One region of the Microbacterium sp. A8/3-1 genome, then DNA from elsewhere that is predicted to be linked to it. Evidence: riboswitches for the same ligand, from Rfam matches in the RefSeq annotation. Region 1 holds a riboswitch; each other region holds the start of a gene.
What was found. A riboswitch is a leader RNA that binds a small molecule or an ion and turns the genes downstream of it on or off. The one in region 1 is predicted to bind thiamine pyrophosphate.
Positions count from the first base shown of each region.

Region 2: linked by a shared signal. The riboswitch ahead of ABS642_RS17260 (ECF transporter S component) and the one ahead of ABS642_RS13420 (MFS transporter) in region 1 are both predicted to bind thiamine pyrophosphate.
Region 3: linked by a shared signal. The riboswitch ahead of thiM (hydroxyethylthiazole kinase) and the one ahead of ABS642_RS13420 (MFS transporter) in region 1 are both predicted to bind thiamine pyrophosphate.

Region 1 covers NZ_CP158357.1:2,745,493-2,750,370, forward strand. Annotated here, with positions in the region: gene ABS642_RS13410 (MerR family transcriptional regulator) at 195-809, opposite strand; gene ABS642_RS13415 (DUF4188 domain-containing protein) at 882-1,412, shown strand; TPP riboswitch at 1,419-1,526, shown strand; gene ABS642_RS13420 (MFS transporter) at 1,520-2,791, shown strand; gene ABS642_RS13425 (hypothetical protein) at 3,251-4,147, shown strand; gene ABS642_RS13430 (hypothetical protein) at 4,163-4,573, shown strand; gene ABS642_RS13435 (hypothetical protein) at 4,669-4,878, shown strand, end outside.
Region 2 covers NZ_CP158357.1:3,521,605-3,526,482, reverse strand. Annotated here, with positions in the region: gene ABS642_RS17270 (energy-coupling factor transporter transmembrane component T) at 1-404, opposite strand, end outside; gene ABS642_RS17265 (ATP-binding cassette domain-containing protein) at 401-1,858, opposite strand; gene ABS642_RS17260 (ECF transporter S component) at 1,855-2,505, opposite strand; TPP riboswitch at 2,496-2,607, opposite strand; gene ABS642_RS17255 (D-alanyl-D-alanine carboxypeptidase) at 2,689-4,524, shown strand; gene ABS642_RS17250 (ABC transporter ATP-binding protein) at 4,609-4,878, opposite strand, start outside.
Region 3 covers NZ_CP158357.1:240,644-245,521, reverse strand. Annotated here, with positions in the region: gene thiD (bifunctional hydroxymethylpyrimidine kinase/phosphomethylpyrimidine kinase) at 1-1,863, opposite strand, end outside; gene thiM (hydroxyethylthiazole kinase) at 1,860-2,708, opposite strand; TPP riboswitch at 2,700-2,793, opposite strand; gene ABS642_RS01260 (NAD-dependent epimerase/dehydratase family protein) at 2,800-3,768, opposite strand; gene ABS642_RS01255 (DUF402 domain-containing protein) at 3,838-4,551, opposite strand; gene pheT (phenylalanine--tRNA ligase subunit beta) at 4,598-4,878, opposite strand, start outside.

The DNA of each region.
Region 1 (4,878 bases):
GTTCGTCCGCCGAAGCTCCCGGGACCAAGTCCGCGGCGATCGGCTGACCCGGAGTCCTCCGCACCCATCCGAGCACGATTCCTAGATCAGTAGTCACGCTCGATTCTCTCCCATTTCACCCGAGCCTTGCGGCGCAACGGTCGGAAGATGGGAAGGATACGCGCCAATCGGACTAGTCTGCACCGGCTTCTCGTCTAGGAGACTCGTCGGCCGAACCTCTCCCCGGAACTCACCTGCTGCGCCACCCGCCGCAATGCCAGCAGCAACGGTTCCACCAACACCGACCCCAGCACCACGTACCGCACCGCAGCCTCCGCGGACGCCGACGGCACCCCGGCGATCTCGGCATCCGCAATCCGCCGCATGCTCGCGAGGTACTCCGCCATCGCCGCATCCGGCACGACGAACCCCGCGTTCTCCAGCCCCTGCAGCGCCCGCGCGACTGCGCTCAGCACCGCCGGGTCGCACATCCCCGGCTTCCACCCCAGACCTTCGACGAGCCGCTCGGCCTCCGTCAGATCCAGCGCGTCATCCATCGGCGGAGTGATCGCCCCATGTGCCGCGCCCAGGAGCAAGTGCGGACTCTCCGGCGGATCATCCAGCGCCGCCAGCACCCGCCGCGTCTCGGCGATGCTCACTCCCGCGTCGAGCAACGCCCGGATCACCCGCAGCCGCTCCACATGCTTCTCGCCATAGGCGGCCTGGGTCGGCGCGCTGCGCTCACCCTCGGGCAGCAGCCCCTCGCGCAGGTAGTACTTGATCGTCGGCACGGTCACGCCCGTCTGGGCTGACAGTTCGGAAATTCTCATGGCCACCTCTTGACTTCGATAGTAGCGCTATCCATTATAGATAGTGAAGCTATCCAATCAGGAGGAGTCATCATGTCGAAAGTCATCACGGGCCGCATGACCCACCGCCACGAGGGCGAGCTCGTCGTGTTCCACATCGGGATGCAGATCAACCGCTGGTGGCGACCCGACCTGTGGCTGCCGACCTTCTTCGCCATGCCACCGATGCTGCGCGAACTCTCCATCGACCCCGACTCGGGCATGCTCGGCTACCAGCTGCTGTTCGGATCCGGCGGACCCTATGTCGTGCAGTACTGGTCATCGGTCGACAAGCTCTACGCCTATGCGTCCAGCCCGTCGCAGGAGCACCGCCCCGCCTGGACCCGCTTCAACAAGATGGCGCGCAAGGCTCCGGGCGCGGTCGGCATCTGGCACGAGACCTTCCTCGTCGATCGCGCCGAGAGCGTGTACGTGTCGACGAAACCGATGGGGCTGCCGAAGGCGACGGAGATGGTCGAGGTTGGCAAACGGCAGGATCGGGCGCAGGCGCGGTTCGCGGAGGGGCGGACGGTGTCTGGCCAGGCGCAGTCCCCGGAGATCTTGAGCGAACCGCGCCTCCCCTAGACTTCCTTCCAACCACAGGGGAGTCCCGGCAGGGACTGAGAGGGCGCTGACGCAGCGCCGACCCTCACACCTGATGCGGGTCATGCCGCCGTAGGAAGTCGAGTCATATGTCGCGCCTCATCATCGAACCCGAAACGTCCTCTCGAGCACGAAAGGCCGTCCGCGGCGGATTGCTCGGCAACTTCGTCGACCAGGTCGATATCTTCCTGCCGGTGATCGCGCTCGCCCCCGCGGCCGCGGTCGTGCTCAGTCCCGACCCTGCTCAGACTGGCCTGATCTTCGTCGCCACCCTGTTCGGACGCCCGCTCGGAGCCGCCATCTTCGGAAGCCTCGCCGACCGCTACGGCCGCACGAGCACCACCAAGGTCGCGATCGCCGGCATCGCGATCACAACGCTCTTGATCGCCCTGATCCCGAACCACGACCTCGGTGGTGAAGCAACCCTCTGGGCGTTCGTCGCGCTCCGTTTCGTCGGAGGCATCTTTCTCGGTGGCGAATACTCCGCGGCGATCCCGCTCGCCATGGAATGGTCTACTCCACGCCAGCGCGGCCTGCTCAGCGGCGGCATCATGGCCATGTCCCCGCTCGCGAACTCATTCATCGCCGCGCTCACCCTGACGCTCCTGCAGGTGCTCGGAGCCGACGACTACGCGATGTGGGGATGGCGGATGCCGTTCATCGCCGGCGCCCTGCTCGCGGTGGCGATGCTCGGCTACTACTCCGTCGGGGTCCACGACTCCCCCGTCTCGACGAGCGTCCGCCACCGCACCCGACCTCTGTCCGACATTCTGATCGGACCGTTCCGCCGCCAGCTCTGGCAGGCGTTCACGCTGATGACCGGCCTCTGGCTGTTCACGCAGATGGCGATCCCCGTGCTCACCGGCCTGCTGAGCGAAGCACCCCAGATCGGCCCGACCACCGTGCCGCTCATCATGCTGGTCGCCACCCTCGTCTCGGCTGCGGCGATGATCGCCAGCGGTGCAATCTCGCAGCGGATCGGACGGCGCCGCTTCTTCGTCGCCTTCGGAGGCCTCGCGATCATCGCCGCTCCGCTGGCCCTCATGTGGGCGATGTCCGCGCAAGGCGCTGGCGCCGTGCTGGCCGTCACCGTCGTGCAGATCGTCACCGTGTCGGCCTACGGCCCGGTCGGCGCCTATCTCGCCGAGCGCTTTCCCGTTTCCGTGCGGTCGAGCGGATACGGGGTCGGCTACTCGCTCTCCATGGTGATCCCGGCGCTCTACCCGTTCTGGCTGCCCGGATTGCAGAGCACGCTCGGCGTGGGCACTGCGGTGGCCGTCGTGCTCGCCGCGGCGTCTTCGCTGCTCATCTTCGGCGCGCTCCTCGGCCCCGAACCCGACCGTGCTGCGCCGTTGGAGTGAAGGGCGCTGGGATGGGGCCGCGAGAGCGGCACAACACCCCGACAGCACCCACATCAGCGGCGCGGTGTTGCGGGGTGGAGGGTTCGTTCTGCGAGACGCCTGCCAGCCCAGAGAGTGAAGCCATGCCGCCGATGCTGCGCGAGCTGTCCACCGACACCGATTCGGGGTGGCGTTCTCTCCGCTCGGGCGCGGGACGCTGACGTCGGGCATCCGTTCGCTGGATGAGCTGGCGCCCGAGGATGCTGATGCTTTATATCGGTTCGACCGCGTCTGTGTGCTTTACTCCCTCGCATGAGGTCGCTATTTGAGGATGAGTCGATGGTCGGAGAGCTGTTCGACTTCATCGACGAGTCCGATCTGATCTCGGATGAATAGGAAGCCGCGGCCCGAAGCAACGCGGAACCGCGGAGGAATCGACCAGGACCCTGTGATCGCGGGGATGAAGGTACGGGGGTTGAAATGAGGAAGTTCAGTGTTGGTGCTGCCGCGGGAGCAGCGATGCTGCTGTCGGCTATGTGGCTCGCGCCCCCGGCAATCGCGGATGACGAATCTGCGGTTGATGCGGTTGCAAAGGTCGCCCCTGCTGATGTGGCGGCGACTATCGATATCCCGCTGCTGGCAAGCGGGGAGAGCATCGTAACCATCGATCGACTCGAGGTCGAGGTGTCTACGACCGCCTCTGATGGTGTGTCCATTTCGGCGGGTGACGGGGTGGCGACAATCGGGCTTCCGTTCGCCGATAAAGCCAGTGCGGGTTCTTCCACGGATCCTGGAACTGTCACGTATGACAACGGGAACTCGACGAGCAGCGTCGTTCTCGTGCACGACACCGGATCGGTGCAGGTCGCGACCGTGATCGACAGTGCGGCTGCGCCGACGCGCTATGACTACCCCATCGATCTTCCCGAGGCTTCGAGCCTCGTTCTGCGTGACGGGGGCGCGGCTGTGATCGATGACGCGACCGGTGAGGTTCTAGGAAGTTTCGCCGCGCCGTGGGCGAAAGACGCAGCCGGCAAGGATGTTCCCACTCGCTATGAGCTGAATGGTCAAACTCTCACGCAGGTCGTCGACCACAGCAGCAGCTTCGCCTATCCCGTGGTCGCGGATCCGACGTACAACACATACGTGAGCTACCTGAGCAAAGACCAGGTTGTCAGCATGTACAACGGGCTCAAGGGCGTCAGCAACGCGTGCAGCCTCGCTCCGATTCCTTACCCGGTCAGCATCGCCTGCATGGGACTGGCGCCTGCTGCACAAGTTGAGAAGGCGTACTGGAACAAGTGGCGGCTCAAGGTGACGTATTACAGCTGCGGCTTCAACTACTGCAGCTACACGACGTACACAGCCGTACCGTAGACAGGGAGGAAGACCATGCGCATCAAGACGCCGTCCACCAAGGTCGGGTATCTCCTCATCGTCGTCGTCGGGATCACACTCACTGTGATTCCGCTCGCAGCCATCAGCTACGAACTCGGGTTCGCGTGGGCGGTCATAGCTCTCGTAGCGGCCGTCGTGGTGGCAGCACGAACATTCCGTGGCATGGGTGAATCTGACGCCCCGCGCCCCTGGTGGAAGATGACCAGCACACGAGGCAGCGGAATTCTCCTCAGCGTGTTGTTCTTCGTCCAGGGCACCACAGCATCCATCGGAGCGTTCGCTTCACCGAGTCCACCACTCGCTGTCACCGGTGGCGCGGTGGCGCTGATCATCGCTGTCTTCTACCTGAGCTCAGCCATCCGGGTTCCGCATCACGTGGCGCGGCCCGTTCGCGGGGAGCTCTAGGCCGAGGCTCTTCCGAAAGCGGGAACGCTTCTCACACGCTCCCGCTTTCACTAGCCGAGGCCCCACGACCGCGGGATGTTGTGGACAATAGGTTCATGCCCCTCCGCACGAACCTGGGATCGCCAGCCACCCGCTGGCCGACGATCGCGGTCCTGATCGCGTCAGGGATATCGCTGCTGCTTGTCATCGCCACGCTTCTGTCCGTTCCGGCGATCCTCGTGGGTGCAGCCGGCTTGTTCGTCGCTTGGATGCCGTATCTGTTCGGCGTCGCGATCTGCGCCACAGTGTTGTCGACCCTCGTGCTC
Region 2 (4,878 bases), 780 kb from region 1:
GCATCAGCGAGCTCCGTCGGATCCGTCCCGCCGAACAGCAGGATCGTCGGGAGCCCGAGGGCGATCACGCGCAGACTGACCGCGATCGCGAGGACGATCGAGCCCTCGCTGATGGTCGCGAAGCCGAAGGTCCAGTAAATGCGACCGGCCGGCTCGGCGTAGAGCAGCATGCTGATGCCGGCGATCGGAGCGAAGATCATGATCGGCAGCAGGCGCTTCAGCACGGTCGGGAGACGCAGCCCGGTCAGCGGAAGGCACAGGAGCTGCAGGCCGATCGCGACCAGCGCGCTCGTCACGTCGATCGACGCGAACAGTGGTACGGACAGCAGTACGGCGAGCAGCAGCTTGGTCACCGGGTTGACGCCGTCGAGCCACGCCGTCCTGGCAGTCTCCGTCGTGGTCACGACACGGCTCCCAGCTCGATCCGGTGTCCGCCGAGGTGCCGGATCACCGCATCGTCGTGGGTGACCGCGACGATCGAGCGGCCGCGCGCGATCTCCTCCTGCAGCAGGGCGACCAGGGAGATCCACCCGCGGCGGTCCTGCCCGAAGGTCGGCTCGTCGAGCACGATCACCTCGGGCGCCCCCGCGAGCACGGTCGCCACCGAGAGGCGCCTCTTCTGCCCGCCCGAGAGCGAGAACGGATTGGCCAGCGCGAGAGGCGCGAGGCCGAGCCGCTCCAGGAGTTCGTCGACGACGGCATCCGTCCGCTTCTGCGTCCACCCGAGCGCACGCGGTCCGACGGCGAGCTCGTCGCGCAGGGTCTGCGCGAGGAACTGGTGCTCGGGTTCCTGGAACACCATGCCGATACGGGTGAGCAGCTCGCGCGAGGTCCAGCGGATGGGACGGACCCCGCGTCGCCCGGCGAGTTCGGGAGCGGCGCGCACCTCACCGTCGTGCTCGGGGATGAGACCGGCGAGGGTGAGCGCGAGCGTCGACTTGCCCGCGCCGTTCGGTCCGGTGATCACGGTCGCGTTCGCACGCGGAACATGGAGCTCGAGCCCTGCCTGCACCACCACGCCGGGTTCCCTGGCGACCGCGAGCCCGGATGCCGAGAGCGCGTCGGATGCCGTCACGTGCTGCAGCACGGGAAGGTCGATGCCGCGGTCGGGCACCCACACTCCGGCGTCGGCGAGCGCGGCTCCGTGATCGGCGAACACCTGATGCGGCGGGCCGTCCGCGAGCAGGCCCCCGTCGGCTGCGAGCACGATCACCCGTGACATCAGGTCGACCCAGACAGGGGTGCGGTGCTCGACCACGATCAGCGTCGCGCCGGTCGTGGCGACAGCGCGCTCGACGCTCGCCCGCACCTCGTGCACCCCCTCGGGGTCGAGGTTCGCGGTGGGTTCATCGAGCAGGAGGAGTCCGGGGCGCATGGCCAGCACGCCGGCCAGCACGAGCCGCTGCTTCTGCCCGCCCGACAGCGCCTTCGTCGCGCGGTGAAGCGGAACATCGAGGCCCACGGCATCCATCGCCTCGGCGACCCGGCCGGGGATCTCGGATGCCGCGACACCGAGGTTCTCGCAGCCGAAGGCGATGTCGTCGCCCACTTTGGACAGCACGATCCCGGCGTCCGGATCCTGGAGCACCAGGCCGACCTGTCCGCGCCGCGATTCGGGAGCGGCCCCGTCGATGAGCAGGGAACCGTTGCGCTCGCCTTCGTCGGCATCTCCGAGCACGCCGGCGAGTCCGGCGAGCAGCGTCGACTTCCCGGCACCGGAGGCACCGAGGAGGAGGACGCGCTCGCCCGGCTCGATCGTGAAGCTCACGTCGGTGACCGCCGGACGCTTACGACCGGCGTACCGCCACCCCCAGCCCGCGGCCTGCACGCGGGCCGGGGCGGCGACACTCACGCTCAGACCTCGCGCACGTGCTCTCGCCCGACGGCGAAGCGGCTCAGGGCACCGGTCACCGCCAGAGCGCGCACGAGCAGCCAGCCGAGCACACCCGCGAGGATCGCTCCCGACACGACGACGCTGACCAGGTAGATCGTGTTGAACTCGAACGACTTCAGGATGTTCGGCGAGCTGCCGTAGAAGAGCTCGAACACCCATGCGGCGGCGGCCGCACCCATGCCGGCGAGCGCGGCGACGACGATACCGAAGCGACGGTAGAAGAACAGGGCGAAGATGATCTCCGCGCCGAGCCCCTGGACGAGTCCGGAGAGGACGGTGGAGATGCCCCAGACGTTGCCGATCAGCATCGAGACGATCGCGGCGACGAGCTCGACGACCAGGGCGGCACCGGGCTTGCGGATCACGAGTCCGCCGACGACTCCGCCGAGCAGCCAGATGCCGACGGCGATGCCGCCGAGGCCCGGTGTCAGGGCGTCGGCCGCACCGAACCAGGCGTAGCCGATCGTGTTCCAGCCCCAGAAGACCAGGCCGATCGCGACGCCGAGGACGGCGGCCACGACGATGTCGACGACGCGCCAGCGGTAGAGGCCTGCGGCGGGTGTCTGACCCTGCGTCTTCGTGGACGCGGATGTGGACGTGGACGTACTCATCTGAACTCCTCCCTGCGCTGGCATGACCCAGATCAGGTTCGACGGTCGAAGCGCGATTCGCTCCCTCTCAGCCCGGCTCGCCGGACTCCCGTGGTTGTGCTGACGATCCTACCGCGTCCCGACACTCTGTTTCCTCGGGGGCGCTCCGCCGCGATCGCCGCCGGGATTGGGTACCGTAAACGAGTGACCCCTTCTGATCCCGCCGACGAGGCGACGGGCGTCCTGGGCGATGGCGTCCCCACGGACGCCTCCCCCGACGCCGATCGCGCCGCGTTCCCGTTCGGGACGGATGCCGCCACGCGCACGCCGGACCAGGCCTCGGCCTTCGCGACCGACGCCCTGTTCGCCGGGGACGCTCCGCCGCCGTCGTCGACGCACACCTCGCCCCTTGCGGCCTCTGCCGTCGCGGTCGATGCCCTGTTCACCGCGGATGCGTCGCGTCCGCGGACCAGCTCCACCGAGGCCGACGCCGAGGTCGCATCCACCGAAACCGCAGCCGCCGAGAACGTCGCGGCCGCCGAGGTCACGGCCGCCGAGAACGTCGCGGCCGACAGCACTGTCGCTGTTGCGGAACCGCCCCTCTTCAAGCCGCGCGTCGATGCGCCGACGACGACGCTCCCTGCCGAGACCGCGACAGTGCCGGAGCCTCCCGCGCAGTGGGCCGATGAGGCTGCCACCGCCACGGCCCTGACCTGGGTCGACAGTTCCGCCGTCGCGCAGCATACGACCGTGGCGACGCTCGACGAGGACGCCGAGGACGAGCAGGCGGACGGGCTGCTGCGGGACGCCAACCTGCGGCCTGCGATCGCACGTCCCGGACTGCTGGTGCCGCTCGGAGTGCTCGCCGGGGTGATCGCCGCATATGCGGGAACGACGCTGCTCTGGCCGCTGCACGAGGTTCCTCCCACGGTGCAGGCGATCGAGTTCGACACCATCCCCGCCCCGGCAGCGACTCTCACCTGGCCGGCGCAGGGCAGCGCGGCCGTCGGCGTCGCCGGTGTGAGCTCCGCCGCTTCCACTCCCGATGCTGCGAGCATCGCGAGCATCACGAAGGTCGTCACCAGTCTGATGGTGCTGGATCGGATGCCGCTCGCCGTGGGCGAGCAGGGTCCGGAGTTCTCCTTCGACAGCGACGACGAGGACGAGTACTGGGAGTACCGCAGCTCGGATCAGTCGGCCCTGGATGTGCCGGTCGACGGCGTGCTGACCGAGTATCAGATGCTGCAGGGCACGCTGATGGGCTCCGCGAACAACTACATCGACCGCCTCGCCTCCGAGATCTGGGGATCGGACGAGCAGTTCGCGAATGCCGCGGCCGTGTGGTTGCGTGAGCGCGGGCTCGGCGGCATCACCGTGGTCACGCCCTCGGGTTTCGACGAGGGCAATGTGGCGACCCCTGATGCCCTGCTCAAGCTCGGCGAGTGGGCGATGAAGAACCCCGTCTTCGCGGAGATCGTCGGCACGCCGTCGGTCGACCTGCCGGGTGCCGGCACGGTGATCAACACGAACGGGATGCTCGTCGACCCCGGTGTCGTGGGCATCAAGACCGGATCGCTGGTCGGTTGGAACCTGCTGACGGCGAAGGAGCTGGCGATCGGCGACACCACCGTGCATCTGTACGCCGCGGTGCTGAATCAGGCCGACGACGAGCAGCGCCTCGCCGCGACGCGCGCGCTCTTCGCCGAGACCGAGGCCGCACTGCAGACTCAGGCACCGGCGGTCGAGAAGGGCACGGTCGTCGGAGAGGTGACCACGCTCTGGGGCGAGAAGGTCGAGGTCGTCACCGACGATGACGCCCACGTCGTGCTCTGGAACGGGGCGCTCTCGACAGCGACCGCGGAATTCGACCTGGGCGACGAGCGCGAGGACAACGGCACCGTGGGAACACTGACCACATCGGGCCCCGTCGACTCCGTCACGACGCCGCTCGTGCTCGCGGAGGACATCGAGGGACCGAGTCCCTGGTGGCGGCTGACGCACCCGCTCCAACTGCTCGGCATCCACTCGGACAAGCCCTGAGCGGCCCTCCCGTCCTGACCTGCTTGTCACAGCACGACGCCCCACCCCGGAAGATCGGGATGGGGCGTCGTGCTGTGCGGGTGGTCAGGCTCGGCGACCGGAGCCGTCGGCACCGTCCTCCATCAGACGCTGAGCGGCCGCGGCCTCCGCGGTCGGCGACTGCGCTCCGACCGACGCACCGGACTCGGCGTCATCCGCCTCAGCCTGAGCGCTGTCGTCGGCGTCGCCCGTGACGACGACCGGGGTCGTCCCGGTGAGGGCGTCTTCTGCGTCGATGTCGGTCGCCGCCTGCTCGAACTGCGACTGGTACAGCCGCCAGTAGGCGCCCTGAGCGGTGATGAGCTCGTCGTGCGT
Region 3 (4,878 bases), 2.0 Mb from region 1:
GGCGATGAGCTCTTCATAGTCGCCGCCGAACGCGACCGAGCGCAGATGGTCGAGGTAGGCCGTCGTCGCGGGGGCCGGCCTTGCCGAGAACGTCGCCGCGCCCACGCCCTGCGAGGGCGTCAGCCACGCGGCGTGCAGTTCGAGCTCTCCGACGATGGAGCCGTGCGCGGAGTTCGCCCAGAACGCCTGCTCGTCGGAGGTGGGCGCCAGGCGGGCGGCCTCGGCCAGGACGCGGGCGTAGTCGCGCAGATACAGCGCGTCCTGCGCGAGATAGAACAGGAAGGGCTCCCGTGCCAGCGTCCCGTCCGCGAGCGCGCGGATGAACGGCAGCTCGTCGATCGCCGTACGGGTCGCGGAGATCTGCCGCCACCAGTCCGCCGCGACCTCTTCGGCCGTCGGACGAGTGTCCAGTCCTCCGCGCGCCCAGAGGCCGGCGAAGTGGCTGATCGGGCCATGCCCTCGCCCGACGCGCAACGCCTCGCCTTCGCGCAGCGACTCGCGGAGCCAGGCGCGCGCACCGGCCACGGCCGTCGGCGCGTCCTCTCCGTTCGCGAGCCGGGTGGCGAGCGCGGACGACAGGGAGCAGCCCGTGCCGTGGGTGTTCCGCGTGGTGATGCGGGCGCCGGCGAACTCCTGTCGCCGCCCTCGCGGCGCGTCGATCAGCGCGTCCGGGGCCTCGTCCCCCGGCAGGTGCCCGCCCTTGACGAGCACCATCGCTCCGACCTCGGCTGACAGGTCCTCGGCTGCGGCGAGCGCGTCCGGCCAATCGGTCGGGACGCGGCCGGCCAGCACGGCGAGCTCGGCGAGGTTCGGCGTGATGAGGTGTGCGCGACGGAGAAGCCGTCGCAGCTCCCCCTCCGCCTCCGGATCGAGCAGGCGGTCTCCCGAGGTCGCGACCATGACCGGGTCGAGCACGACGACGGGCGGCCGCACGACGTCGAGCCAGGCAGCCACCGTGCGGATGACCTCGGCGTCGGCCAACATCCCGATCTTCACCGCGTCGAGCGTGACATCGTCCGACATCGCCTCCAGCTGCGCCCGCAGGAAGTCGGCCGGCGGCACATGCACGCCGCGGACGCCCTCGGTGTTCTGCGCGGTCAGGGCGGCGATCACGGCCATGCCGTAGCCGCCGTTGGCGGCGATCGACTTGAGGTCGGCCTGTATCCCCGCCCCTCCCGACGGATCGCTGCCGGCGATGCTGAGGATGCGCGGGGCGGCACCGGCGTGCCAGCGTCGCCGGAACTGCGCCGCCTCCCGACGCGGGTCGTCGGCCGCGCACAATGCCGACACCACAGCCAGGCCGGCCGCGCCCGCCTCACGCAGAGCCTCGGTGTCGTCGATGCCGACGCCGCCGATCGCCACGCACGGCAGCGGACTCGCGGCGGCGAACGCCCGGAAGCCCTCGATGCCCAGAGCCGGTGGGTGGTCCGGTTTCGTGAGCGTGGGTCGGATGACCCCGACGCCGAGGTGGTCGACGGTGCCGAACGGCAGCGCGAGCACGGCCTCGAGGTGCGCCGGGCTGTTCGCCGTCAGCCCGATGACCGCATCCGGGCCGAGAGCCTCACGGGCGCGGAGCACCGAGGCATCCCCCTGTCCGAGATGCACGCCGTCCACCCGCGCCCCGCGTTCCCGGGCCGCGATCGCGGCGTCCAGACGGTCGTTCACGACGAGCAGAGCACGACCGTCTATCGCGTGCGAGAGATCGACCAGCTGGTCGACGATCTCGGCGTCGGTCGCGGCCTTGTCACGCAGCTGCACGATGCGCACGCCTCCGTCGACCGCCTGACGCACCGTCTCGACCACACCGCGTGCGCCGCAGAGCGCGGGGTCCGTGACGAGATAGAGCGAGAGATCGGCGTTCACAGCGCGCCGCTTTCGACACGGGCGGCGGCGGCGAGATCGGCCGCGCTCACCGCGGAGAGGGCATCGAGCAGGGCGACGGCGAAGCTGCCCGGCCCCGTCGACCGGAGCGCGGCCTGCTCCGCCGCGATCGTGTAGACGAGGCTGGCCGAGGCGACGGCGGTGAACGCGTCGACACCCGCACGCCCGGCCGCTCCGAGGAACGCGGCCATCACCGCGCCGAGCGCGCAGCCTCCGCCCGTGACGCGGGTGAGCAGCTCATCGCCGTTCGCGATGCGCAGCACGCGCTGCCCGTCCGTGATCAGATCGACAGGACCGGAGACGGCCACCACACTCCCGAAGCGCGCCGCGAGCGACAGAGCCGCATCGGCTGCGGCATCCGTGCTGTCCGTCGCATCCACGCCGCGGCCGCCCGCGCTGAGGCCCGCGAGCGCGAGGATCTCCGAGGCGTTGCCGCGGATCGCGGTGGGACGCTGTGCGACGAGTTCCTGCGCGAGGGCGGTGCGCACGGGCAGCGCGCCGATGGCGACCGGATCGAGCACCCAGGGAGTGCCTGCTGCCGTGGCCCCGGCGACAGCCTCGACACTCGCCGCACGCTGCTCGGGCGTCGGGGTGCCGAGGTTGATCAGCAGGCCGGAGGCGACCCCGGCGAACATGCCGGACTCTCCGACGATGTCGACCATGGCCGGTGCCGCCCCCACGGCGAGCAGCACGTTCGCCGTGAAGCCGGTGACGACGGCGTTGGTGATGCAGTGCGTCAACGGCGGAGCCTCGCGCAGCACCCCCAGCAGTGTCCCGGCCGAAGCCGCGAGGTCGATGGTGGATTCCGGACGCAGACGATCGCTCATGGGCGACATCCCTTCGCTAGTACGAACTAGATCAGGTTCGACGGGTCTGTTCTCAGCCGCGGATGCGGCACCCCGTGTCACTGCTCGAAGTCTAGCGACCGAGCTCGGCCAGCAGCGCGCGCTCCTCTGTCCTGGTGAGCCCGGCGCGGCGGATGCGGTCGCTCCCGCGAGTCCGCTCGTCGGCGACCACATCCGCGATGGTCTCGGCGAGCGGGCGGAGCGTGCCACCGGTCGCGTGAAACCTCGCGCTCGAACGAGTCATGAAACCGGTCGCCTCCGCCGGGAGCCAGAGCGGCAGAGAGCGCTCCCCCATCCAGTACTCGACGCCCTGCGCGAGCAGCCACTCCTCGGTGGCGATCACGGTGTCGCCCGTGTGTCCGGATGCCGCACGCACGGACTCCAGCACGTGGCCGAGCGGGCTCGCGTCGCCGATCGTGTTGACGGAACCGCTCACGGTCGCGGCGACCACATAAGCGGCGAGGTCATCGACGTCGATGACCTGCACCGCGCGGCCATCGACCGGAGGCAGCAGCACCGGTTCATCGCCTGCTCTCGTGAACGCGGCCGCCCAGTAGCCGAACCGGTCGCTCGGGTCACCGGCGCCCACGATGAGTCCCGGCCGCACGACGAGCGCACGCTCGCCCAATGTCTCGACGGCATCTTCCGCCCCGGCCTTCTGCGCGCCGTACTCGTACTCGTCGCCCGGCTGGGCCGGCGGATGCCGGGGCGCGGACTCGTCCGCCCCGACCGTCTCGTCGTCGGCGTAGACCGACATCGACGAGACGTACGTCCAGCGTGCGGCGCGATCGCCGAGCGCGTCGACGGCGCCGGTGACATGCGCGGCCTTCGAGGAGATATCGACCACGTGATCCCAGTCCCGCACGGTGAGCCCGGTGTAGACCTCCGGGTCATCGCGATCACCCTGTACGAGCTCCGCACCATCGGGCGCGGCCCGCTCACCGCGCGCGAGGCAGGTGACCGCCGCACCGGCATCCAGCCATCGTCGGGCGATCCGCCCCGAGAGCCAGCCCGTCCCACCCAGGATCAGCACGTCCGTCATGGGTCCATGTCACCAGCATCCCGCTTCGGAGGGAAGGTCTCTCCGCTCAGAGCAGGGAGGTCATGTCACTCAGCGGCGCAGCTCCCCGAGTCCGGCGAGCTCCGGGATCGTCCACGAGGGATCCGGCCGCCAACCGAGCCACTCGGCGTCGAAGGGCCAGTCCGCCGCCTCGAACGAGGCGATCGCCGCGTCCGCGTGGCGTTCGATCTGCGCGGCCTGCTCGGGGCTGAGCCGCCCCTGTTCGATCGCCGCCGCCAGTTCGTCCTCGTCCTTGAGGTGGATCACACCGTCGGGGTCGATCTCCACGTCGAGGATGTGATCCGACGAGTACGTGTCGTGGTCGGTGCGCAGATGCGCGTTCTCGAGATTCACGTACCACCCGGCGAACGTCCACTCCGGTCCTGTCGTCTCGCTCCAGAACAGCCAGATCGACCACGGCAGGCCGGCGGGCGCGATGCGCAGCACGCCGTTGCCCCACCACTCCTCGACGATGCGGGTGCGCTCCTCCAGCCAGCGGCGCGCGAGGGGCACCGTGCGCACGCGCTGCCCGTCCGGAGCACCCTGCGACTCCTGCAGCGTGCCGGGTGCGAGCCAGGCGACCAGTCCGTTCTCGTCGTCGCGCACCACGCGCATCGGAGAGATGGTCGACGGCTCCCCCGGCTGCCAGCCCGGCTTGCGGTAATGCCAGTCGATCTGCGCACCCGGCGGAAGGAACGGGCCTTCCCCGAGAGGTCGCGCATCGTCAGGGGCGGCAGCCGGAGTGCCCTGGGGGAGGATGCTCATCCCGCCACGGTACTCCGGCGCCGCCGCTGTCCGGCGGAACCCGCGCTCAGTCGCGCAGCGCGGCGCCGAAGCGCTCGGCCGCGACCGCCACACCCGCGAGCTTGGCCTCAGTGGCCTCCGCCGCGGTGAGCGTGCGATCATCGGCGCGGAAGCGCAGCGCGAACGTCAGGCTCTTCGATCCGTCGGGCACGCCCTCGCCGCGATAGTCGTCGACGAGTCGCACCGATTCGAGCAGGGAGCCGGCACCCTCGACCAGAGCCGCGCGCAGGTCGCCTGCCGCGACATCCGCGGGGACGGTGAGCGAGACGTCCTGCGTCGCCGCCGTGA